DNA from 2 places in the Clostridium sp. CM027 genome. Region 1 is predicted to be linked to the other one. Evidence: a T-box and tRNA genes for the amino acid it is inferred to sense, from the RefSeq annotation. Region 1 holds a T-box; the other holds one or more tRNA genes.
What was found. The T-box of region 1 lies ahead of ileS (isoleucine--tRNA ligase). A T-box ahead of a tRNA ligase gene usually reads a tRNA of that ligase, here a tRNA-Ile.
Positions count from the first base shown of each region.

Region 2: it has a tRNA-Ile gene. The T-box ahead of ileS (isoleucine--tRNA ligase) is inferred to sense a tRNA for this amino acid. The anticodon was not compared.

Region 1 is NZ_CP077725.1:2,475,249-2,488,169, forward strand. Features, by position in the region: gene KTC92_RS11690 (AAA domain-containing protein) at 1-3,463, opposite strand, end outside; gene KTC92_RS11695 (LacI family DNA-binding transcriptional regulator) at 3,587-4,585, opposite strand; gene ileS (isoleucine--tRNA ligase) at 4,807-7,908, opposite strand; T-box leader at 8,036-8,254, opposite strand; gene KTC92_RS11705 (glutamine synthetase) at 8,813-10,711, shown strand; gene KTC92_RS11710 (MBL fold metallo-hydrolase) at 10,880-11,515, shown strand; gene nrdG (anaerobic ribonucleoside-triphosphate reductase activating protein) at 11,614-12,102, opposite strand; gene nrdD (anaerobic ribonucleoside-triphosphate reductase) at 12,196-12,921, opposite strand, start outside.
Region 2 is NZ_CP077725.1:2,681,615-2,694,535, reverse strand. Features, by position in the region: gene gyrB (DNA topoisomerase (ATP-hydrolyzing) subunit B) at 1-908, shown strand, start outside; gene gyrA (DNA gyrase subunit A) at 1,046-3,616, shown strand; rRNA gene KTC92_RS12665 (16S ribosomal RNA) at 4,148-5,665, shown strand; rRNA gene KTC92_RS12660 (23S ribosomal RNA) at 5,958-8,883, shown strand; rRNA gene rrf (5S ribosomal RNA) at 9,074-9,190, shown strand; tRNA gene KTC92_RS12650 (tRNA-Ile) at 9,199-9,275, shown strand; tRNA gene KTC92_RS12645 (tRNA-Ala) at 9,281-9,356, shown strand; gene KTC92_RS12640 (HDIG domain-containing metalloprotein) at 9,482-10,000, shown strand; gene KTC92_RS12635 (transcription repressor NadR) at 10,175-10,690, shown strand; gene KTC92_RS12630 (DUF362 domain-containing protein) at 10,716-11,879, shown strand; partial or broken gene KTC92_RS12625 (UPF0182 family protein) at 11,889-12,921, shown strand, end outside.

The sequences.
Region 1 (12,921 bases):
GTCTTCTTTGCAGTATTTCCTCCATGCCAAGTGTCTCTACCAACATGCCCAGTATTAATTCAGCTTGAGCGTCCCCTAGTAACGATACAACTCCCATTGTCATGCCATTATACCTCTCATCACTACAACACTCTACTATCTTATCTACAATGCTTTTTGCTTCGTTTGCGTTTATAGCCTTAGCTTCATCCCTACATCCCTGAGTAACTTTAGAGGTTACTATAAATGGGCCAACTATCTCTTTAGCGTCTATTCTTCTTAAAGGTATTATTTCGCCCGAATAGCACAATTCATTACTAAATCCTATTATCTCTGGAACACACCTAAAGTGTTCCTTTAATAATAATCTATTTGGGAATACCCTTAGGGCTGTATTGTACAAGCTAGTTTTTAGATCAAACCATTCTGCATGTGGAATGTCTTCTAAATATGTGTTTATTAAAGTTTCTACAGCAACATGGTCCTTTCCAATGGCTTCTGGGCTTATTTGCTTTTCATCTCCTACAATAATTGCCTTCTTAGCCCTCATTAAAACTGTTATAGCTGATATATCACTTTGACTGCTCTCGTCCACAATTACCACATCGAATAAATTATCCGTAAGCTTTAAATTCTCCATGACTCTATTTATTGGCATAATCCATACAGGAATTACATCCTTACAATTTTCCATTTCCTTTTGTGCAATTTTCCTATATTTCACTGCCTGAGTTCCTGTGCCCTTTCCTATTCTTTTTATAGCTTCCATCCAAGTAAATAAGCTTCTTTTTTGAGCCTCAGTAGTACGCTCTATTTGATTAAACCAACTTTTTTTAGAAACAAGTTCTCTTATAATATATTTTTCTTTAATTTTTTCCTGGGCTATATTTTTCTCTAAAGCTTCTACATCAATTTCTTCTAATTCGCACAAAAAATCATTCCATTTTTTCCACTTCCATGCCTTTTCCCAATTTAAATTTTCTAAACTCTTCATGGCCTTTTTATTATCATTTGTGATATTTTCAAGTAATATCGGACAGCATTTTTCTATCTTTTTGCTTAATTGTGTTAATTCTAACACACTACTCGCCACTTGCATTAGACTATCAATCTCCATATAAACAGAATGTAAACTATCAACGTCTCTTGTTTTTATAGCATTGTGTAACTTTTGCATGCACCCTACATTATTGAATGTTTTCTCTATCCCTTCCATTTCTAGTTTTAATTTATTATATTTATTTATAAGCCTTAAACTCTCAAATCCATTTTTTAGATAGATATATGATTCTTTTTCATACCAACGTAAACTAATCGTCAGGTTTTTATCTGGTAAAAAATTAATTATATTATTTCTAAAGTCTTTGTCCCAGTTAATAATCGTTTCAATACCCCTAATGCAACCCGCGACTTCACTTACATAGTTTAAGTTTGAATCATCTATAATCTTTGCCCCATACTCTTCTATTGTATTATTCCAAGTATTTTTAAGTTCTCTTTCTAATAGCTGTAGCTTTATATATAAATTAACTACCCTTATTTGTTCACTATTATTTATAAGCTCATAATCCACCTTGCAACCCGCGAATATATATTTAAACTTACCATGGATCATTTTAAATACAATTCCCAGTTTGCCTTTTTCATTTATTGTTTTTGATACAACATCAAAGTCATTTTTAAATTTGTTTATATCAACATCAGTCGGTATTTCTAACTTGTGATCATTTAATTCTTGCTTAATTTCCCTTATACTTCTTATATATTCATTACACTTATTAACTAATTGTTGCCAAACACCTTGTGATTCGTTATTAGAATAATAATGTGTCATAACATTATTTAGCCAGCTATTTTCAAACCCTTCTAGTCTTTCTATTGCATCATCTACAAGTTTTAGTAATCTTCTATTTCCATAATCTATAGACTTAACATTATTCCAGTCTTTAATATTATTCTCATGAATATGTTGATACTGTTCTAATTTAAATAATTCTAATATTTTATAACATAACTCGTCTTCTTTAGGCAATATCGCTCTGTACTTATCTATGTTATTTATTTCATGTATTTGCTCTTTTGTAATTCTACTTGATAATGTAACTAACTTATTAAATTCTTCATGACCTAAGGGATTTTGTTTATTAAAATCAACCTTATCTACTAGCCAAGAATGAGCATCTTCATTATCTTTAACCCACTTAGCCATATGCATTAATGTGTATTTTTGACCTTCATACTCTACCTTGTCGTTTTCTCTATCTTCAATGCATTTTAACCCTTCATATAATTTTTTTTGAGTTTCGATGCACTTACTAAGTTTATATTTTAAGAGTTTTATGTCTTTATGTAATTCTTTAGTATCCATTGATAAATTTTCAGTTATTTTTCTAACAGACTCGTCCAATTCTTCTAGTGATTTCGTATCATTTCCCAATATACTTATACATAATGCCCTAACTTCTTCGGGGATTTTATTAGACAAAACCCTTAATGCTCTATCTGTTTGGCTTGTCACTAGTACCCTCTTGCCATGTGCCAAAAGATGGCATATTAAATTAGCTATAGAATGGCTTTTACCAGTACCTGGCGGTCCCTGTACAACAATGCCAAAGTTTTCAGCGAGTCTCTTAGTTATTTCCATTTGCTCCTGATTTGCAGGCAAAGGAAATAATACATCTTGTCCCACTTCCGTCCACTCTTTAAGTTCCTCGATATCTTGCACCATATCTTCCTCCGAAACTAAAGCTTCTATAGTTTTAGGAATAGGAAATCCCGCTCTTATTTGCGTTAATACATCATTTAGTTCCATATTCCAAAGTCTTGTGTCAACCTTACGAAGTATGATGCATGGGGCATTGTAAAATTGCATGTTACTTTGAATCTTTATATCTGATTCACCGCTTAGCTCCTCAATATAAAAACCCGACCTGTGAGCTTTTAAAAGCATAGCTATCTCTTCGAATATTTTCGAAGCCATTTCAATATTTCTTACATCCAGAGCCATATCTTTTGCTTTATTGCGAATGCTTAGTAAACTGTCTAAGTTTACTTCGAGGTATTCATTTAAAAATTCAAGCTCCACATTGGTTTGGTTATTATATGGTTTTAGGGTAAATATTTTTTTCATTGAATCAAGCTTTATTTCTATTTTAGTCGTAAAAATAGGATGGACTACTTTTTTGCCCTCTTTTTCCCAAGTTAAAAGCCCATTTGACCAAATCACCTCTAAATCTTCACTGTTTTTTTCTAGTTTTAAATATGTTTTCTGAAACTGAGCGTATAATTTTCCTGCTCTCTCATCTATAGTTAACCAATAATCCTTATTTTCATCAACATTAAAAGTGCACCCACTAATATTTTGGAGTTCCTTTTGCCAATGTACATTTTCATATTCATTAATATTTCTTATAGTTTTTTGATTCATATTTTTTATACTTAGTAAATATGAAAATATTTTTTCTACTTTATTATTAATATTCAAAACTTCGTTACCTCCAACTTGTTAATTTGACATTTATAAAATCACCTAATTGTATATTCAAGGCTCATGAAAATAATGTAAAAAGTCTTATTAAAACTTATTTTGTTTTAATAAGACTTATATTTATTTACAGGAATCTCTCTCCACTATTCTATATGGTAATACAAAATGTTTTTCCTCAACTTCTAAATTATTTATAGCTTTTATAAGCATTCTCATACTTACAGATCCCATGTCATACATTGGTTGAGCCACTGTAGTCAATTTAGGATAGAATATTGAAGCTGAATAAATATCATCAAAGCCCATAACATCTATGTCCTCCGGAACTTTAATAGATTTATCTCTTAATGCATTTATTACTCCCATAGCAATTTCATCACTAGCACAGAATACTGCGTCTATTTGGACACCTTTATCTAATATCGCATTAATCCCCTTGTATCCATCTCTAGCCTTAACTCCGCCAAGATAAATTAGCTCTTTATCAAGTGTTATTCCCATTTCCTCAAGCCCTTTTATATAGCCAGTGTGCCTTTTAGCTAGCGCATTAACTTTTTCTATATCAGTACCTACATATGCAATTTTCTTATTGCCCTTATTTATCAAATATTTTACCGCATCAGCCGCTGCCCTTACATTATCAATAGTAACACTAGGTAATATTCCTCCAGCATCTGTAGTTTCTACAAGAACCGTCGGCATTTCGAGCTCTTTTATTAAGCCTATAACATTATTCTCTATGGAATTACTCATGTATATAACCCCATCTATCATTTTCTCTTTAAGTATTCTTAAAGATTCCATTTCTTTATCTACGTCTAAATCCGCGTTGCAAAGCATAATGTTGTATTTATAAATATTAGCTACATCCTCACAGCCTCTAACAATTTCAGGATAAAATTGATTTGATATATCCGGTATAATTATCCCTATAGTACTAGATTTTTGAGTTTTTAAGCTTCTTGCAACTATATTAGGCCTATACGACAATTTTTTTATAGCATCATTTACTTTTTTCTTAGTGTCTTCATTTACCACATCTATATCATTTAAAACTCTGGATACTGTGGCAATAGAAACTCCCGCTTCTCTTGCAACATCTTTTATTGACGCAGCCATATTTCTCAACTCCTACTATTTTCTTATCTTATCATTATACTGATAAAAGCCTGTCATTTCAAGTTATATATGAACTTGCTACTATTAGTATAGTTATAGTGTTCCCATTAAATCAAGTTTACAATGATATTTATAAATATATCTCATAAAGTGTACCCGCACATTATTATTACTAAAAAAGAAAGTATGTGCTTAATATCACATACTTTCTAAATCATTAATTACAATTTTTCTAAATCTAGTTTTAAATCTTCACCATTTATCTTAACCGTCGTATATTCTCTTTCACCATTATATACAACTTCTACAGATAAAGTATCCCGTTTGATTTGTTCCTCAAATCTCGAAATTACATTTTGAAGCATTTCATTTCCAGATACGTAAATTCTAATCTTATCAGCAACTTCAAAACCACTTTCTTTTCTCATGTTTTGAATCTTGCTTAAGATCTCACGTACGTTTCCTTCTTCTTTAAGTTCTTCGGTGATGTTAGTCATTAAGACTACTCCCATTTCACCTTCCCCAGCAAATGCATAACCTTCAAGCCCTTGCATTGTAACAAGTAATTTCTCGCTATTGAGTTCTATTTCTGTTCCCGCTACATTTATAGTAACTATGCTCCCGTTATTTATAGTTTGAGCAAGCTCCATTTGGTTCATAGCTCCTATTGCTTTCTTAATTCCTGGTATTAGCTTACCATATGGCTTACCTAGCACAGGTAAATTTGGTTTAATTTCAAATTTAACATATTTAGAAATATCAGCTCCTAGCTCTACTTCTTTAATATTAAGTTCTTCTTTTACTATATCTCCATAATATCCCGGAAGAGATTTAGAACTAACTAGCATTTTAGAAAGCGGCTGTCTATTCTTTATATTAGCAGCATTTCGTGCACTTCTTCCTAATTTAACAGTCTTATAAGCCATATCCATTTCTTCTTCTAATACTTTATCCACTTGATCCTCTCTATATTCAGGCCATGCACATAAGTGAATACTTTCTGGTGCACTTTTGTCAAATGCAACTACTAAGTTTTGATATAACTCTTCTGTTATAAACGGTATAAATGGAGCAGATATTTTGGCAAAAGTTGTGATAACTCTATATAATGTCATATAAGCGCCTATCTTATCATCTGTAAGTGACTCTACCCAGTATCTTGCTCTATTGCGCCTTACATACCAATTAGAAAGCTCATCTACAAAACCTTCGAGTTCAAGAGCACCTTGAGTTATTCTATAATTTGTCAAATGGTCATCTATATTCTTAACTAATGTGTTTAATTTTGACATCATCCATTTGTCCATAATATTCTCAGATTCAAAGCTATCATATTTAGTTGGGTCAAAATTATCTATTTCAGCATATAGAATATAGAATGAATATACATTCCAAAGAGTTCCTATGAACTTCCTTTGTGCTTCAATTACCGCGCCTTCATAAAATCTTGAAGGTAACCATGGCGCACTAGCAGTATAAAAGTACCATCTTAGAGCATCTGCTCCTTGATTTTCTAGCACTGTAAATGGACTTAGCACATTCCCTTTATGCTTAGACATTTTAATTCCGTTTTTATCTAATACATGCCCTAGTACAATACAGTTTTCAAATGGGTTTGTATCAAATACAGCTGTAGATACCGCAAGTAACGTATAGAACCATCCTCTTGTTTGATCTACTGCTTCTGAAATAAATTGAGCTGGGAAATTAGCTTCAAATATTTCTTTATTTTCAAATGGATAGTGATGTTGCGCAAATGGCATTGATCCTGAGTCAAACCAACAATCTATAACTTCTTCTACTCTAGTCATAGATTTGCTACATTTTGGACATTTTAAATTTACCTTATCTATAAATGGTTTATGAAGCTCTATTCCTCCTGGCACATCTATTCCCTTTTCATTAAGTTCTGCTATACTTCCTATAAGTTCGCGATGACCGCATTCACATTCCCAAATTGGAAGTGGAGTCCCCCAATATCTAGATCTACTTATACTCCAATCTATAACGCCTTCAAGGAATTTACCCATTCTACCTGTTCGCACGTTATCTGGCATCCAATTAATTTTATTATTATTATCTATAAGTTTGTCCCTTACTGAAGACATTCTTACAAACCAACTTTCTCTTGGATAATATAAAAGTGGTGTATCACATCTCCAACAGTGTGGGTATGAGTGTTCAAATTTCTCTGCTTTATATAAAATATTGTTTTCTTTTAAGTATTCTAATATTTTAGCATCAGCCTCTTTAACAAAAATGCCCTTCCATGGAGCAACGCAATCTACAAATTTTCCTTCTACATCAACTAAATTAATAAGTGGTAAATCATATTTTTTACCAAGCAAATTATCATCTTCACCATAAGCCGGAGCAATATGGACTATCCCTGTACCATCTGAGAGTGTTACGAAATCTCCGTGTACTACATAGAAAGCTTTTTCTTTTGGAGTATAGAAATTAAACATTTGCTCATATTCAAGGCCTATTAGAGCTTCTCCTTTAAATTCACGTACTACCTCATACTCTCCCACGAGTTTACTTAATAAATCTCTCGAAAGTATTAAAGTCTCACCTTCTTGGATTACCTCAACATAATCATATTTTTTGTTTACTGCAAGTGCTACATTACTTGGAAGTGTCCAAGGAGTTGTAGTCCAAACAAGTATAAATTTTTCTTCACCCTTCACTTTAAATTTCACATATGCTGACATTTCTTTTACATCTTTATATCCTTGAGCCACTTCATGAGATGATAAAGATGTTCCACATCTTGGACAATAAGGCATTACTTTATGACCTTTGTATAATAGATCCTTATCCCACATTTGCTTTAATGCCCACCAAACCGATTCAATATAATCATTGTGATAAGTTACATATGGCTTCTCCATATCTACCCAGTATCCTACCCTATCCGACATTTCTTCCCACATATTTACATAATTAAAAACACTGTCCTTACATTCTTTCACAAACTTTTCCACACCATAAGTTTCTATTCCAGGCTTACCATTAATTCCAAGTTTTTTTTCTATTTCAAGTTCTACCGGTAATCCGTGGGTATCCCACCCAGCTTTTCTAAGAACATTATATCCCTTCATTACCTTATATCTTGGAATTAAATCCTTCATAACTCTTGTTAAAACATGCCCGATATGTGGTTTTCCATTAGCCGTTGGTGGACCATCATAAAAAGTAAAGGACTCTCCTTCCTCATTTAAATCAAAATTCTTTTGAATAATATCTTTTTCTTTCCAAAGCTTAAGCACATCTTTTTCTATATCCATAAAACTTTTTGAAGCATCATTTTTCTTATACATAATAAAACTCCTTTCCCTATTTTATTTAATAATTACTATTTGTATGTGGGGAACTTTCCTTCTGAAATATCGTTAAATCATCACCTGTGGTACTACAATATTTTTAAATATAAAAAAACCCCACCCTAAATAGGACGAAGTTAAATTCGTTATACCACCTATATAATACATATAAATTCAAGTACAATAATACCTTATTCTTTAACGCAGAAATACGGATAAGCTTACTAAACATTCAGCTCTCAGCTCCTAGGTGATTTTCTCTAAACCTTCACTATGGGTTCTCAACCTGCCCCATTCTCTGTAAGTTACTTGCTTAAATACTTTTCCTAATCAAAGCTTTTTATTAGTCATAATCAATAATTACTATGAACTTCTTATCATTATATTATAATGAATTTTCATTGTCAAATTCTTTTTAAATTCTATTGTATTTAAAAAAAAGAGGTCTATATCTAAAATTTAAAATTTGTGTTATAAATCCTATATCTTGATATTTTGGAAATACTATTCTACAAACCTTCAATAACACCTTGATTATTTAAATATCACCTTTTCATAGATGTATGTGATATAATACTAGTTAAAAATAAACTTTGTTATGATTTGAATTTATAAATGATTTTTCATTTGTAATAACTTGCAAATCAGCGCCATCGATTTATAATTTATTGTGTTTTGTGATGTTTTCTTATTGACATACTTGCATTTTCATAATAAAATCATTTTATTTACAAATAAAATTTTGTTGTATTTCTAAGAAAAGCTCTCTACTTCTATATGTGGTAGCCTTGTTACAGGCAATTCAAGTATTCTGCTAAGATCATGATTCTATTTCTAAAAAGGTTAATCAAGTCACTTTAGTGGCTTTTAAGCAATTTATATACTTTAAAGGAGGAATATTATTTTGAAAAAATTAATTTATGTAATTCCTAAAGAAAAGCATTCTGAAAAAGAAATTAAAGAAACTTTACTTGCTCACCCTGAGGTGAAATTCGTCTCACTAGTTGGTATTGACTTATCAGGTAATGACACTGACGAGAGAATTCCAATGAAAATATTCTTAAATGATATTAGTGGCTTCGCGGACGGTGCTATTCAAACTGATGGTTCATCTGTAGTATTGCCAGGTATTGCAACTCTAAACAATGCTAAATTAGACATGCTAGCAGATTTTGACTGTAATTGGTACGTCGACTACAATTATGAAAACATTGACCCTGAAACAACATTACCTATAGGTACATTAAAAATTCCATGTATATTATTACATGATAATCTCCCAGTAGATTCAAGATCAATCTTAAAAAGATCCGTTGAATGCTTTAAAACAACCCTTCTTAATTTATTCAAAGAAAATCCATCATCTTTAACTTCTTTTAATTTTGAATATAAAGATATTGATGAGCTAATGCTCACTTCTGCTACTGAGTTAGAATTTTGGGTAAAAACACCTAATGATAAGGCCGATATAGAAGAACTATCTACTTCGCAAGTACTAAAAGAGCAATATTGGAGTAAAACTAAAGGAAATGTTCGAACAGCTCTCGAGCAAACACTTCTTTTAATGGAAGAGTATGGTTTCGAACCTGAAATGGGCCATAAAGAAGTTGGTGGGGTAAAAGCTCAAATAGGTGAAGCTGGTACTCTAACACATATTATGGAACAACTTGAAATAGATTGGAAGTTTTCAAATGCTCTACAATGTGCAGATAATGAGCTATTTATCAGAAATTTAGTAAAGGAAACCTTCAGACTTAACGGTCTAGATGTTAATTTTTTAGCAAAACCTGTACATGATGTGGCTGGAAGCGGTGAACATATTCATGTTGGAGTCGCTGTAAGATTAAAAAATGGAAAGAGAGTTAACTTATTCAATTCAAATAAAAAACATTTTTTAAGCACTTTAGGTTATGCTTCCGTGATGGGCGTACTTAAAAATTATGAAGTAATAAATCCATTTGTTTCTTCAACAAATGATTCTTTAAGAAGATTAAAAGTTGGTTTTGAAGCTCCTATTTGCATAGTAACTTCACTTGGTCACAGTGTAGATATTCCATCGAGAAACAGATCTATACTTTTAGCCTTAATAAGAGACCTTGATAATCCACTTGCTACAAGATTTGAGCTTAGATCTCCATGTCCACATACTAATGCCTATTTAGCTTTATCTACCCTATATATGACAATGCTCGATGGGATTGTATATGCCATCGAAAACAATAAATCTGAAGATGACCTTTTGAAAGAATTATCTAAAGCACCAGGAGACGACAGCGATTATTTAGAAAAAGATAGAGCTTACAGAAGTGAAGAAGATGTATTCGAATTCTATACAGAAGAAGAGCGCGCAAAATATTTTGGAAAAGCACCAAAAACTGTTTATGAAAATGTTCGTACATTAGAAGAATATCCTGAAAAGCTTAAGGTTCTTACGACTTCCAATGTATTTACTACTAGCATAATAAATAGCTTTAAAATGGCAATAACCAGTAGATGGGTTACTGAAATAAATAATAGGTTATTAAATAATTATGCAGAAGAGATTCGAAAATCTGAAATGATTCACACTGCTGAAAAAGCTTTAGATTTAGATTTAGCAAATTGGCAAAAAATTAATGACCTTAGACATTCTCTTATGAAGGATACTTATTCTAAGAAAAGCCTATTTACTAAAATAAAAGAAGCCTCTAAACTTGAAAACTATGAAGAACTTTCATCATTACAAATACAATTAGATGCACAAATGGAAGAGCTTAGACATTATTATTCTAACTATAAAAAGAATTTATTAGATATTTAATAAAAATCAAAATTATATATTGTGAGTCATGAAATGACCGTATAAAATGTTCTTTTACTACACAATATATTAATTTTAAAGGCATTTCAGAAGGAAAGACTCCCACTTCTATAAGTGGGAGTCACATACCATAACAAAGAGAAACCATTTAACAAAAGGAGAATTTACATGAAAATAACTTGGTTAGGTCATTCATGCTTTCTTTTGGAAGATTCAAAAGGTGTGAAGCTTTTAACAGATCCATTTGACAATACTCTAGGGTATGATATTTATAAAGGTAGTCCAGATATTGTAACTATAAGTCATCAACATTTTGATCATAATTATATCAAAGAGCTAACTGGCAATTATAAAATCATAGATAAAATTGGTATTTCCACTTTACATGATATATCTATAAAAGGTACCCCTTCTTATCACGACAAAAATAAAGGTGCAAAACGGGGCGATAACATAATATTCACCTTTAGAATGGATGGGTATTCCTTATGTCATTTAGGAGATCTAGGCCACACTCTTTCAAATGATGATATATCCTCCCTTGGAGATGTAGATATATTGTTTATCCCAGTAGGGGGTAATTATACAATTGATGGCAAGGAAGCGTCGGAAGTTACTAAAAAAATAAACCCCAAAATAGTTATACCTATGCACTATAAAACTTCACAACTATCTCTTCCATTAGAGGGAGTAGAAACATATCTTATGCATATGAAAAACGCCTCAAAGATAGATAGCAATACTTTAGTGGTTAACGATGAAATAAAAGAATCCATGTCTGTCAAAATATTAAACTATATTTAGAAGAAAAGCCTACCATTTTTAAATAAGTGGTGGGCTTTCCTTTTTTATTTCACATTGGATCAAAATATTAATAATGAATTTTATATTCGCTTATTCCATTATACAATTTGATTTTCTAAAATACTTTTTTTAACATCAATGATTCTCTGATTAGATGATCCAGTATACTTACTAGCGCCTTCCTTTAATTCTTTATCAAATTTGCCATCAATAAGTACATCAATACAACTTAATAGCCCTAGTTTGTCACTATCTCCGCTATGCATTAGTTCTTCGAAAGTGTATCCACTATAACACCAAATATTTAATCCCTGGCCCTTTAATTTCTCTGATAGTTTCGTTAAAGCTATCGCACTCTCAAAAGGTTCTCCTCCTGAAAAGGTAACCCCTTTTATTATAGGCATATTATTCTCTATTTTTTGTGCAATATCATCTATTGAAATAGAATCCCCATAATTAAAATCTTGCATAAATTCATTTTGGCAACTTTTACAGTTATGCATGCATCCAGACACAAAAATTACAGACCTAAGTCCATCTCCATTAACTAATGAATTATCTAGAAATCCGCCTATTTGAAGTTTCATTCAATCCACCACCTTTTATAAAATAATCATATGAAAATGATGGGCAATTGTTTAATACAATTGCCCATCATTTTCATCGTACTTAGTCGATTTTTAATATGTAGATACATGACCCGCAGTATGAGATATTCTATCTGCTCTCTCTGCTGTCTTCCCGTTACCAAATCTCTCATCCAAACTTAAGTAACCTGTTACTCTTGAAATCCCTTGTATATTACTACTTCCACATTTGCTACATTTATGTGCTCCACTTTGGAGATATGTTCCACAGTCTTTACAATATCTTATATGGAAATTTATGCCCATATAACTAATGTTCGTTTGCTTATATGCATAATCTAATATGTCCATTATAATTTCTTCTGTTGGATAATCGTCAAGTTCTATATAACTAATATGTCCACCATTACATAATTTATGATAAGGCGCCTCGATATCTATTTTTTCCTTAATTGATATTGGATACCCTACTGGAATATGATAACTATTTGTATAATATTCTTTATCAGTAACCCCTGGTATTTCACCAAATACAGCCTTGTCTTGAAGTATAAATCTACCACTTAATCCTTCAGCCGGCGTAGCATAAGCACTCCAATTAAGCTTAGTTTCATCTATCAGCTTGTCAGTATAATTCCTTATATAAGATATTATTTCAACCCCTAATTTTCTGGAGTCTGCACATTCTCCATGATGTTTTCCAGTTAGCGACGCTACCGTTTCTGCAAGCCCTATAAAACCAATACCCCATGATCCATTTTTTAAAATAGGTTCTATGGAATCCTCAGGTAATAACCCTTCACTACCTACCATAAGACC
Region 2 (12,921 bases), 210 kb from region 1:
GGCAAACAAAAACTAAACTTGGTAATAGTGAAGTAAGGGGCATAGTTGATAGTATAGTTGGTGAGTCTATCAGTAATGTTCTAGAGGAAGATCCACAACTAGGTAAAAACATAATTGATAAAGCATTAAATGCAGCAAGAGCTCGCGAAGCAGCAAAAAAAGCAAGAGAATTTACAAGACGAAAGTCTGTACTAGAAAGTACTACACTTCCAGGTAAATTATCAGATTGTGCTTCAAAAGATCCTATGGAATGTGAGATATATCTGGTGGAGGGTGATTCAGCGGGTGGTTCAGCAAAACAGGGTAGAGACAGAAGATTCCAAGCTATACTTCCTCTTAAAGGAAAAATAATGAATGTTGAAAAGCAAAGAATTGATAAAATGCTCGCATCTCTAGAGATTAGGGCTATGATAACCGCTTTTGGTGCTGGTATAGGAAAGGATTTTGATGTAAAAAAAATAAGGTACGATCGTATTATTATTATGACAGATGCGGACGTAGATGGAGCACATATTAGAACTTTATTACTAACATTTTTCTATAGATACATGAAAGAATTAGTAGAGCAAGGACACGTATATGTAGCTCAACCTCCACTATATAAAGTTTCTAAAGCCAAAAAAGAGCATTATGTATATACTGACAAGGAATTAAAAGCTTTGCTTTTAGAAATAGGCGGAAAAGATAATAACACCGATATACAAAGATACAAAGGTCTTGGGGAAATGGATGCACACCAACTTTGGGATACGACAATGAACCCTGAAGAGCGTATACTCCTTCAGGTACAGGTTGAGGATGCAATGGCAGCGGATGAAATATTCACTATTCTTATGGGCGATAAAGTAGAACCTCGTAGAGAGTTTATACAAGAAAATGCTAAAGGTGTGCTTAACTTAGATATATAGCTTGATAATGCATTCAAGCAGATCAATCTACTACTACGAAGGTTAATCCATTAAGGTAATTACCGTCACCCATGGAGTATGATGAAATTGCTTTCTAGAGTGGCATTAAAATATTTTGTTTAAAGAGGTGTAACATGATTAATAATCAGGGAAAAATTTTACCTATTGATATAAGACGTGAAATGAAAAAATCTTATATAGATTACGCTATGAGTGTTATTGTAAGCCGTGCGCTTCCAGATGTACGAGATGGGCTTAAACCTGTCCATAGAAGAATATTATTCTCTATGCATGAATTAGGATTAACACCAGAGAAAGGATACAGAAAATGTGCCAGAATTGTAGGGGATGTTTTAGGTAAATATCACCCACATGGGGATACTGCAGTGTATGGTGCATTAGTTAGAATGGCTCAAGATTTTTCACAAAGATGTACGTTGGTAGATGGGCATGGAAATTTTGGGTCTGTAGACGGTGATTCAGCGGCGGCAATGAGATATACAGAAGCTAAAATGAGCAAAATTACAACGCAAATGCTTAGAGATATTAATAAAGAGACAGTAGATTTCATTCCTAATTTTGATGGAGAAGAAAAGGAACCATCAGTGCTACCATCAAGATTTCCTAATCTTTTAGTTAATGGATCAACAGGAATTGCTGTAGGGATGGCAACCAATATACCTCCACATAACCTAATAGAAGTTATAGACGGAGTACTTATGGTTATTGATGAACCAGAAGTTGCTATAAGTGAATTAATGACAAAAATAAAAGGTCCAGATTTTCCTACGGGAGGAATTATCCTAGGAAGAGCAGGAATAAAAAGTGCCTATGAAACAGGAAGAGGAAGAATCCTCGTAAGGGCTAAAACTGATATTGAAGAGAACAAAGGCAGAAATACGATAATAGTAACAGAATTACCTTATCAAGTTAATAAAGCAAAACTTATAGAAGGTATTGCAGATTTAGTAAAAGATAAGAAGATAGATGGAATATCAGATTTAAGAGATGAATCAGATAGAGAAGGTATGAGAATTGTTATAGAACTAAAAAGAGATGCAAACCCTAATATAGTATTAAATAGGCTATTTAAACATACGAGGATGCAAGATACTTTTGGGGTTATAATGATAGCACTTGTAAATGGTGAGCCTCAAACTTTAAATTTAAAACAAGTTTTAGTTCATTATTTAGACCATCAAAAAGATGTAATAAGAAGAAGGACTCAATTTGATCTTGATAAAGCATTAGCTAGAGCTCATATTTTAGAAGGTATGAAAATTGCGCTAGACCATATTGATGAAGTAATTCGTTTAATAAGATCATCTAAAAATATTAGTGAAGCTAAAGAAAGTTTAATTAATGCTTTTGATTTATCAGAAAAACAAGCAACTGCTATTGTTGAAATGAGACTTGGGAGACTTACAGGTCTTGAAAGAGATAAAATAGAAGCTGAGTATAACGAAATAATGAAGACAGTTAATTATTTAAAAGGAATCTTAGCAGATGAGATAGTATTATTGAACATAATTAAAGACGAACTTATAGAAGTTAGAAATAAATATGGTGATACTAGAAGATCGTCAATAGAAAAAAACCCATACAGTATAGATGAGGAAGATTTAATTCAAGAGCAAGATATTGTAATAACGCTAACTCATGCAGGGTATATAAAGAGGCTTCCAGCTGATACTTATAGTGCTCAAAAAAGAGGGGGTAGGGGGATACAAGGTGTTACTACAAAAGAAGATGATTTTGTGGAACATATTTTTACAACTACCACTCATAATAATATTTTATTCTTCACAAACAAAGGAAAATCATTTAAATTAAAAGCATATGAGATTCCAGAAGGTGGAAGAACAGCTAAGGGAACAAACTTGATAAATATTATACCTTTAGATAGCGATGAAAAGATTCAAGCAGTTATATGTCTTAAGGAATTCTTAGAGGATAATTATCTTGTAATGGGAACAAAACATGGCTTAATTAAGAAAACATCACTTGATAAATATGCTGCTATAAGAAAGAATGGTTTAAATGCAATAAATTTAAGAGAAGATGATGAACTAATTGGAGCTGCAATAACTACTGGAGATAGCGAAATGCTGTTTGTTACAAGAAATGGTTATTCTATAAGATTTAGTGAAAAAGATGTAAGAGGTATGGGAAGAACTGCAACTGGAGTTAAGTCTTTAACTTTAAGACAAGGCGATATTGTAGTGTCTATGAATATAGTTAAGCCTGAAGAAGAACTTTTAGTTATAAGTGAAAATGGATTTGGAAAGAGAACCTTGGTTTCAGAATACTCACTCCAACGTAGAGGTGGTAAGGGCGTAATAACTTATAAGGTGTCAGATAAAACAGGAAAACTTGTAGGGGCTAGAATAGTAAAAGATGGAGACGAAATGATACTTATAAACAGTAATGGTGTTGTTATAAGATTAAATGTAGATGGAATATCAACTACAAGTAGGAATACCATGGGAGTTACTTTAATGAGGAATGGAGAAGGAGATAATATAGTTGCTATAGCTAAAATAAATTGTAGTGATGAAATTAATACAGATGAGAATTCTTTGCAAGAAGAAACAAATTCTGTACAAGAAAAAGCTGACTCTGTTCAAGAGAACATTAAAGAAACTTCTGATAATGAGGAACATGAATTAGAAACAACTAGTGAAGTAAATGATAAAATAGAATATTAAAATATTAAAGTACTTATTTGGAGTTATTTCAAATAAGTACTTTTTTTAATCTGTGGTTATGTATTATAACTAACCTAGTGTATCTCAAGCAGTAAATCAGAGAAAAACAAAGATATATATATAAGGATTAGTATAATCTATGTAGGAATAGAACTATTGTAAATACAGTAATAAATAGATTTGATACAATATTCCTTGTCGTTACGAATTAGTAACAATAGCAGTTTAATTTTAAAGATCAAATAATTTTCTAAACTCAAAATAATATTTGAAAAAATAGAAAAATATATTGACAATTTTAAAATTAAATAGTAAAATAGTAGAAGTCGTCACATGATGACAAAATAAATTGGTCTTTGAAAATTAAACAGAGAAATAGGTAAAGATAGCGAAATAATATTTCGTTAAACCAGTTAATTACTTTAGTATAAAGTAAAATTTAGTCGTAAGACTAAAAGTATGTAATGAGCTTGCGTAACAACTTAACAGTTGTCGCAGATTAATCATTTCAACTAAAAAAGTGTAAACTTTTAAATTGAGAGTTTGATCCTGGCTCAGGACGAACGCTGGCGGCGTGCCTAACACATGCAAGTCGAGCGATGAAACCTTTCGGGGTGGATTAGCGGCGGACGGGTGAGTAACACGTGGGTAACCTGCCTCAAAGAGGGGAATAGCCTCCCGAAAGGGAGATTAATACCGCATAATATGTTTTGGTCGCATGATCGAAACATCAAAGGATTTTTCTTCGGAAAATTCCACTTTGAGATGGACCCGCGGCGCATTAGCTAGTTGGTGAGGTAACGGCTCACCAAGGCGACGATGCGTAGCCGACCTGAGAGGGTGATCGGCCACATTGGAACTGAGACACGGTCCAGACTCCTACGGGAGGCAGCAGTGGGGAATATTGCGCAATGGGGGAAACCCTGACGCAGCAACGCCGCGTGAATGATGAAGGCCTTCGGGTTGTAAAGTTCTGTCTTCTGGGACGATAATGACGGTACCAGAGGAGGAAGCCACGGCTAACTACGTGCCAGCAGCCGCGGTAATACGTAGGTGGCAAGCGTTGTCCGGATTTACTGGGCGTAAAGGATGCGTAGGCGGACATTTAAGTCAGATGTGAAATACCCGAGCTTAACTTGGGTGCTGCATTTGAAACTGGGTGTCTAGAGTGCAGGAGAGGTAAGTGGAATTCCTAGTGTAGCGGTGAAATGCGTAGAGATTAGGAAGAACACCAGTGGCGAAGGCGACTTACTGGACTGTAACTGACGCTGAGGCATGAAAGCGTGGGGAGCAAACAGGATTAGATACCCTGGTAGTCCACGCCGTAAACGATGAATACTAGGTGTCGGGGGTCGAACCTCGGTGCCGCCGTTAACACATTAAGTATTCCGCCTGGGGAGTACGATCGCAAGATTAAAACTCAAAGGAATTGACGGGGGCCCGCACAAGCAGCGGAGCATGTGGTTTAATTCGAAGCAACGCGAAGAACCTTACCTAGACTTGACATCCCCTGCATAACCCAGAGATGGGCGAAGTCCTTCGGGACAGGGTGACAGGTGGTGCATGGTTGTCGTCAGCTCGTGTCGTGAGATGTTGGGTTAAGTCCCGCAACGAGCGCAACCCTTATCATTAGTTGCTACCATTAAGTTGAGCACTCTAGTGAGACTGCCCGGGTTAACCGGGAGGAAGGTGGGGATGACGTCAAATCATCATGCCCCTTATGTCTAGGGCTACACACGTGCTACAATGGTGAGTACAAAGAGATGCAAGACCGCAAGGTGGAGCCAAACTCAAAAACTCATCCCAGTTCGGATTGTAGGCTGCAACTCGCCTACATGAAGCCGGAGTTGCTAGTAATCGCGAATCAGCATGTCGCGGTGAATACGTTCCCGGGCCTTGTACACACCGCCCGTCACACCATGAGAGTTGGTAACACCCGAAGTCCGTGAGGTAACCGTAAGGAGCCAGCGGCCGAAGGTGGGATTGATGATTGGGGTGAAGTCGTAACAAGGTAGCCGTAGGAGAACCTGCGGCTGGATCACCTCCTTTCTAGGGAGTAGATGTATTGACTTCGGTCGATGCAATAGAAGAATATTAATTTGTTCTTCAAAAATATCTATTGTAATTAATCGTACCTAGTTCTCTGTTTAATTTTGAGAGACTAATTTTATCTAACTCTTAGGAGTTAGATAATGAATAGTTTTTCTTAAAATGTTCTTTGAAAATTGCACAGTGAAAAAAGTTGTTTTAAAAAAATTAAAACTACGCAAGTAGTTTATAAATTAATTTAATACAATTTCGCAAAATTAATATAACCGTCTATGTAAATAGACAGAATCAAGGTCAAGCTACAAAGGGCGCATGGCGAATGCCTTGGCACTAGGAGCCGAAGAAGGACGCGTTAAGCTGCGATAAGCTTTGGGTAGGCGCAAATAGCCTGTGATCCAAAGATTTCCGAATGGGGGAACCCACATAGTAACAACTATGTACTGCATACTGAATAAATAGGTATGCAGAGGTAGACCCGGGGAACTGAAACATCTAAGTACCCGGAGGAAGAGAAAGAAACATCGATTTCCTAAGTAGCGGCGAGCGAAAGGGAAAGAGCCCAAACCCAGGTCTTTGATCTGGGGGTTGAGGATAGATCATAAATACTGCAATTCCTTAATTGAAGATAGCTGGAAAGCTGCTCCGCAGAAGGTAATAGGCCTGTAAATGAAAAGGAAAAACAGTCAGATCTAATCCAGAGTACCACGAGACACGTGAAACCTTGTGGGAAGCTGGGAGGACCACCTCCCAAGGCTAAATACTACCTAGTGACCGATAGTGAAGAAGTACCGTGAGGGAAAGGTGAAAAGAACCCCGGAAGGGGAGTGAAATAGAACCTGAAACCGTGTGCCTACAACCGGTCGAAGCACTTTATATGTGTGACGGCGTGCTTTTTGTAGAACGAGCCAACGAGTTACGATATGTAGCAAGGTTAAGTACTTAAGGTACGGAGCCGAAGGGAAACCAAGTCTGAATAGGGCGCATAGTTGCATGTCGTAGACCCGAAACCGGGTGACCTATCCATGGCCAGGATGAAGCGGAAGTAAAATTCCGTGGAGGTCCGAACCACGTTGGTGTTGAAAAACCATGGGATGAGCTGTGGATAGCGGAGAAATTCCAATCGAACTCGGAGATAGCTGGTTCTCCTCGAAATAGCTTTAGGGCTAGCGTCGATTAATTGAGTAATGGAGGTAGAGCACTGAATGGGCTAGGGGCTGACAACAGTTACTGAACCCTATCAAACTCCGAATGCCATATACTTTTATTTCGGCAGTCAGACTGCGAATGATAAGATCCGTAGTCAAAAGGGAAACAGCCCAGACCATCAGCTAAGGTCCCAAAGTGTAAGTTAAGTGGAAAAGGATGTGGGATTTCTAAGACAACTAGGATGTTGGCTCAGAAGCAGCCACTCATTTAAAGAGTGCGTAATAGCTCACTAGTCAAGAGATCCTGCGCCGAAGATGTCCGGGGCTAAAACTTACCACCGAAGCTATGGGTGTACACAATTGTGTACGCGGTAGAGGAGCTTTCTGTACTGGCTGAAGTCATACCGTAAGGAGTGGTGGACGGTACAGAAGTGAGAATGTTGGCATGAGTAGCGAGAGTTAAGTGAGAATCTTAACGGTCGAAAACCTAAGGTTTCCTGAGGAAGGCTCGTCCTCTCAGGGTTAGTCGGGACCTAAGCCGAGGCCGAAAGGCGTAGGTGATGGACAATCGGTTGATATTCCGATACCACCAATGGACGTTATTAGAAATGGGATGACGCAGGAGGATAAGATGTGCACACTATTGGATGTGTGTCTAAGCATTTAGGCGGAGCAAGCAGGCAAATCCGTTTGCTCTTAACGCTGAGATGTGATGGGGAAGGGAATTTATTCCCGAAGTATCTGATTCCACGCTGCCAAGAAAAGTCTCTATCGAGGATATTGGTGCCCGTACCGCAAACCGACACAGGTAGGTGAGGAGAGAATCCTAAGACCATCGGAAGAATTGTTGTTAAGGAACTCGGCAAATTGACCCCGTAACTTCGGGAGAAGGGGTGCCTACGTAAGTAGGTCGCAGAGAATAGGCCCAAGCAACTGTTTAGCAAAAACACAGGTCTCTGCTAAAGCGAAAGCTGATGTATAGGGGCTGACGCCTGCCCGGTGCTGGAAGGTTAAGGGGATTACTTAGCGCAAGCGAAGGTATGAACTTAAGCCCCAGTAAACGGCGGCCGTAACTATAACGGTCCTAAGGTAGCGAAATTCCTTGTCGGGTAAGTTCCGACCCGCACGAATGGCGTAATGATTTGGGCACTGTCTCAACAACACATCCGGCGAAATTGTAGTGCAAGTGAAGATGCTTGCTACCCGCGATTGGACGGAAAGACCCCGTAGAGCTTTACTGTAGCTTAGCATTGAATTTCGGTATTGTCTGTACAGGATAGGTGGGAGACTGAGAAACATGGGCGTCAGCCTGTGTGGAGTCATCCTTGGGATACCACCCTGACAGTACTGAGGTTCTAACTGGAGGCCATGAATCTGGTCACAGGACATTGTTAGGTGGGCAGTTTGACTGGGGCGGTCGCCTCCAAAAAAGTAACGGAGGCGCCCAAAGGTTCCCTCAGCGCGGTTGGAAATCGCGCGAAGAGTGCAAAGGCAGAAGGGAGCCTGACTGCGACACTTACAAGTGGAGCAGGGACGAAAGTCGGGCTTAGTGATCCGGTGGTACCTCGTGGGAGGGCCATCGCTCAACGGATAAAAGCTACCTCGGGGATAACAGGCTGATCTCCCCCAAGAGTCCACATCGACGGGGAGGTTTGGCACCTCGATGTCGGCTCGTCGCATCCTGGGGCTGAAGTAGGTCCCAAGGGTTGGGCTGTTCGCCCATTAAAGCGGCACGCGAGCTGGGTTCAGAACGTCGTGAGACAGTTCGGTCCCTATCCGTCGCGGGCGTAGGAAATTTGAAGGGAGCTGTCCTTAGTACGAGAGGACCGGGATGGACAAACCTCTGGTGCACCAGTTGTCACGCCAGTGGCATCGCTGGGTAGCTATGTTTGGAAGGGATAAACGCTGAAAGCATCTAAGCGTGAAGCCCACCCTGAGATGAGATTTCCCATAACTCGCACGTAAGTGCGGTGTTAGTAAGACTCCTGGAAGACCACCAGGTTGATAGGTTAGAGGTGTAAGCATGGTAACATGTTCAGCTGACTAATACTAATAAGTCGAGGGCTTGACCTAAATATATAATTAAAAGTAATGCGATATACTTCTTTCGCAGAAATTATTTCTTTCGTAAGAAAGAAACTAAGCTTCTGACAAAGGAAGAAGATTAATTCACTGTGCAATTTTGAGAGAATATCTCATAAAGTATATTGACAAGTTAACAATAGCTTGGTATACTTTAATTGTAAGGTTAATGCCTTATAAATCTGGTGATTATGGCATGAAGGTAACACCCGTTCCCATACCGAACACGAAGGTTAAGCTTCAATGCGCCGATGGTACTGCAGGGGTGACCTTGTGGAAGAGTAGGTTGTCGCCAGGTCAATACATGGATCTTTAGCTCAGCTGGTTAGAGCTACCGGCTCATAACCGGTCGGTCCGGGGTTCGAGTCCCTGAAGGTCCACCATATGTGGGGATATAGCTCAGCTGGGAGAGCACCTGCCTTGCACGCAGGGGGTCAAGGGTTCGATTCCCTTTATCTCCACCAAAAAACAGTCCAAATATGGGCTGTTTTTTATTTCGTTAAAAATTAGTCCTTAACGACATTTCAAAAGGAAATGATTTAATTATAGATTTATTAGGTAAGATGTATTACAATATAAAAGCAATAATATGAAATATGAAAGGAACTTTATGATGTCACTATATAGAGTAAAGCAGTTTTACAGGTCAATGGTTTCGAAGATTAATGATGAAGATTTAGAGTTTCTTAAAATGCATTTAGAAACTTATGAATTACAATTATTAAACCAATTACCTACTTATGAGCAAAAACACTGTATAAATGTAGCTAAGGATGTAAAATTAACTTGTAATCAAAGAAAGTTAGAATCAAATGATTTGATAAAGGTTGCATTGCTTCATGATATAGGTAAAATATATAATAGTATGAATCCAATAGATAAAGCTATAATGGTTATAATTCACAAGGTGACAAATGGAAAAATTAGAACATATAAGAAAAATAAAAATGTTAATATTTATTATAATCATGGAGATATAGGATATAGTTTATTAAGGAAGTATGGTTACAACGATAGAATTTTATTTTTAGTGAAAAATCATCATAATAATAATATAACAGGTGATATAGAATTAGATTTATTAAAAGAATGTGATGATAGAAATTAAGAAACTAATATATAGTTTCTTTTTTTGATTTATCACAGTAAAAGTATATATTAGATAAATATACTTATAAAAAAGGATGCTTTTAATTTAAAATCATTTATATGTTATAAAGTATTTCTAATAATACATAAAGAGTGATAGAATATAATTAAATACAAATATTGGGAGGAAAGAATGGATTCAAAGGAAAGAAGAGGATATATTAAAAACAAATTATTTAAAGACAATATTACATGTAAAGGTAACTTTTTAGCAGAGAAACTAGGGGTTACAAGACAAGTTATAGTAAAAGATATTGCAATTATAAGGGCAGAAGGTGTAAATATAATTGCGACTTCAGAAGGTTATTTAATACCTAAAGAAGAAAGTAATTATGTAAGGCGGGTAATTGCAGTTTCACACACAAGAGACGATATATATAATGAGCTTGAATGCATTGTAAAATTTGGGGGTATAGTAGAGGATGTAACAGTAGAACACTCTTTATACGGTGAAATAAGAGCAATGCTCATGATAAAGACAATTATGGATATTGAGAAATTCACAAGAAAGTTTAAAGAATTTAGTGCCAAGCCATTATCCTCGTTAACTAAAGGAATACACTTACATACTATAAAAGCGGATAATGAAGAGATTATAGAGTGTATTATAAAAGAATTAAAAAATAAGAATTACTTAATTTGTGAGTAATTTAATTATTAAAGGAGAAAGTATTATGGAAAATGTTGCACTTTTAAAATGTACGGAATATGATGTCGATTTAGTAGAAAAAAAGTTGCGAGAGGGATTTGAATTATTGGGTGGACACCAATTTTTGAAACAATTAATACCAAAAAACAGTAAAGTACTTTTAAAGCCTAATATGTTAAGTGTTGAGAGTAAAGGATCGCCAGTAGTAACTCATTATGCTGTTTTTGAAGCAGTAATTAGAGTTATTAGGGAATATTCTAGTTACATTAGCTTTGGTGATTCGCCTGGCTTCGGAGATTCAAGAAAAGCAGCAGAAAAATCTGGTCTTATGGAGGTTGCTGATAAATACGGAGTTACTTTTGAGGATTTTAAAGAGTCAGTACATATTAAATTAGATAATTCTATTTTATGTAAATCTTGGAATATCTCTAAAGCTGCTTATGAGGCAGACGTTGTTATATCACTGCCAAAACTTAAAACACATGCTATGGCCTATTATACAGGAGCTGTAAAAAATCAATTTGGTTGTATACCAGGAGCGCAAAAAGCAACTTGGCATACAAGAATGCCTGATGCAAATAATTTTTGCAAGATGCTTTTGGATTTGAATACGGCCGTTGGGACTAATTTTGCTATTTTAGACGGTATAATTGCTATGGAAGGTAATGGACCTAAAAGTGGACAGCCATATAAAATGAATACTTTAATTATGGGACAGAGCTTAACAGCTGTGGATTCCACTGCCGTTAGACTTATAGGTTACGATGATCCTTTGGATACACCTGTTTTAAAAGAAGCATATGATAGCAAATGGGGAGTAGTACTTTCAAAGGATATAAACATACTTGGTGAAGACTTAGAATCTATGAAAGCAAAAGATTTTAAACTATGTAGGAAGGGAGGTAACTTTTATTTTATAAACCCAGGGGTAACTAATTTTCTAAGAGAAATGATAGCACCAAACCCAACCCTAATTAAAGAAAAATGCATAGGGTGTGGAAGGTGTGCTGAGGTATGTCCAGAGAAGCCTGCGGCGATTGAGATGGTACTAAAAGGAGACATATTAAATCCTAAATGGAATATGCATGAATGTATTAGATGTTTTTGTTGTCAGGAATTATGCCCAGTTGGTGCAATTGAAACAAAATATTCAAAGTTAGCTAAATTACTAAAATTAGATAAGAGGTGATTTTTTACGAAAAGAAAAAAGACCGTAGCTATCATTATAGCAATAATAGTAATACTTTTAGCTTTCTTAGGTAACATAATTAATTTTGCTATAAACATACAGTGGTTTAAGGAAGTAGGATATTTATCAGTATATTTTACTAAATTAACATCAATTTTAAAGTTAATGATACCAGTATTTATGGTGAGTTATATTGCAATATGGATGTATTATAAAACATTTAAAAGTAGTATTTTAAGATGGAAAAAGGTTGTTGAAGTGAATAAAAATAAAGAAAGATTAAAACGCAAAATTATTATATTTATAAATGTTATAATCTCTTTTATAGTTTCGATTACCTTTGCTTCTAACTATTGGTATACAATACTGCAGTTCGCGAATGCTACAAGTTTTAATACTGTAGACCCATTATTTAAAAAAGATATTTCATTTTTTATATTCAAACTTCCATTAATTGAATCACTATATCGAATGTTCATAACTTTGCTAGTAGTATTAGTAATTATTACTATAGTAATATACATTACATTAACTGCTAAGGATCATATATTACATTCCAATAAAGAAAATATATTTTCTAAACTTAAAAACTTTAAGAGTGGAATAACTAAATTTGCAGGAAGGCAGCTTTCCATAGTGTCTTCACTAATATTTATGCTGGTAGCTCTTGGATACTTAGTAAAAGCTTGGAATCTAGTATACTCGCCAAGAGGAATAGTATTTGGAGCAGGATATACAGATATACATGTAACCTTAAGGTTTTACCAAACAATAGCGGTGGTATCTTTAATTGCAGCCATAATTACATTTATAAGTATACTAAAATATAAAACAAAGCCTGTGATTATATCTGTTATTGTGGTTGTTGCATTAATTTTTGGGGAACATATAACAGCAAATCTAGTTCAAAAGTTTCAAGTTCAATCGAATGAAAAAACTTTAGAAAAACCATATATTCAATATAATATAGACAATACGAGAAAAGCTTTTAATTTAGCCACCATAGGAGAAGTTCCATTTGAAATAAAAAATGATTTAACGA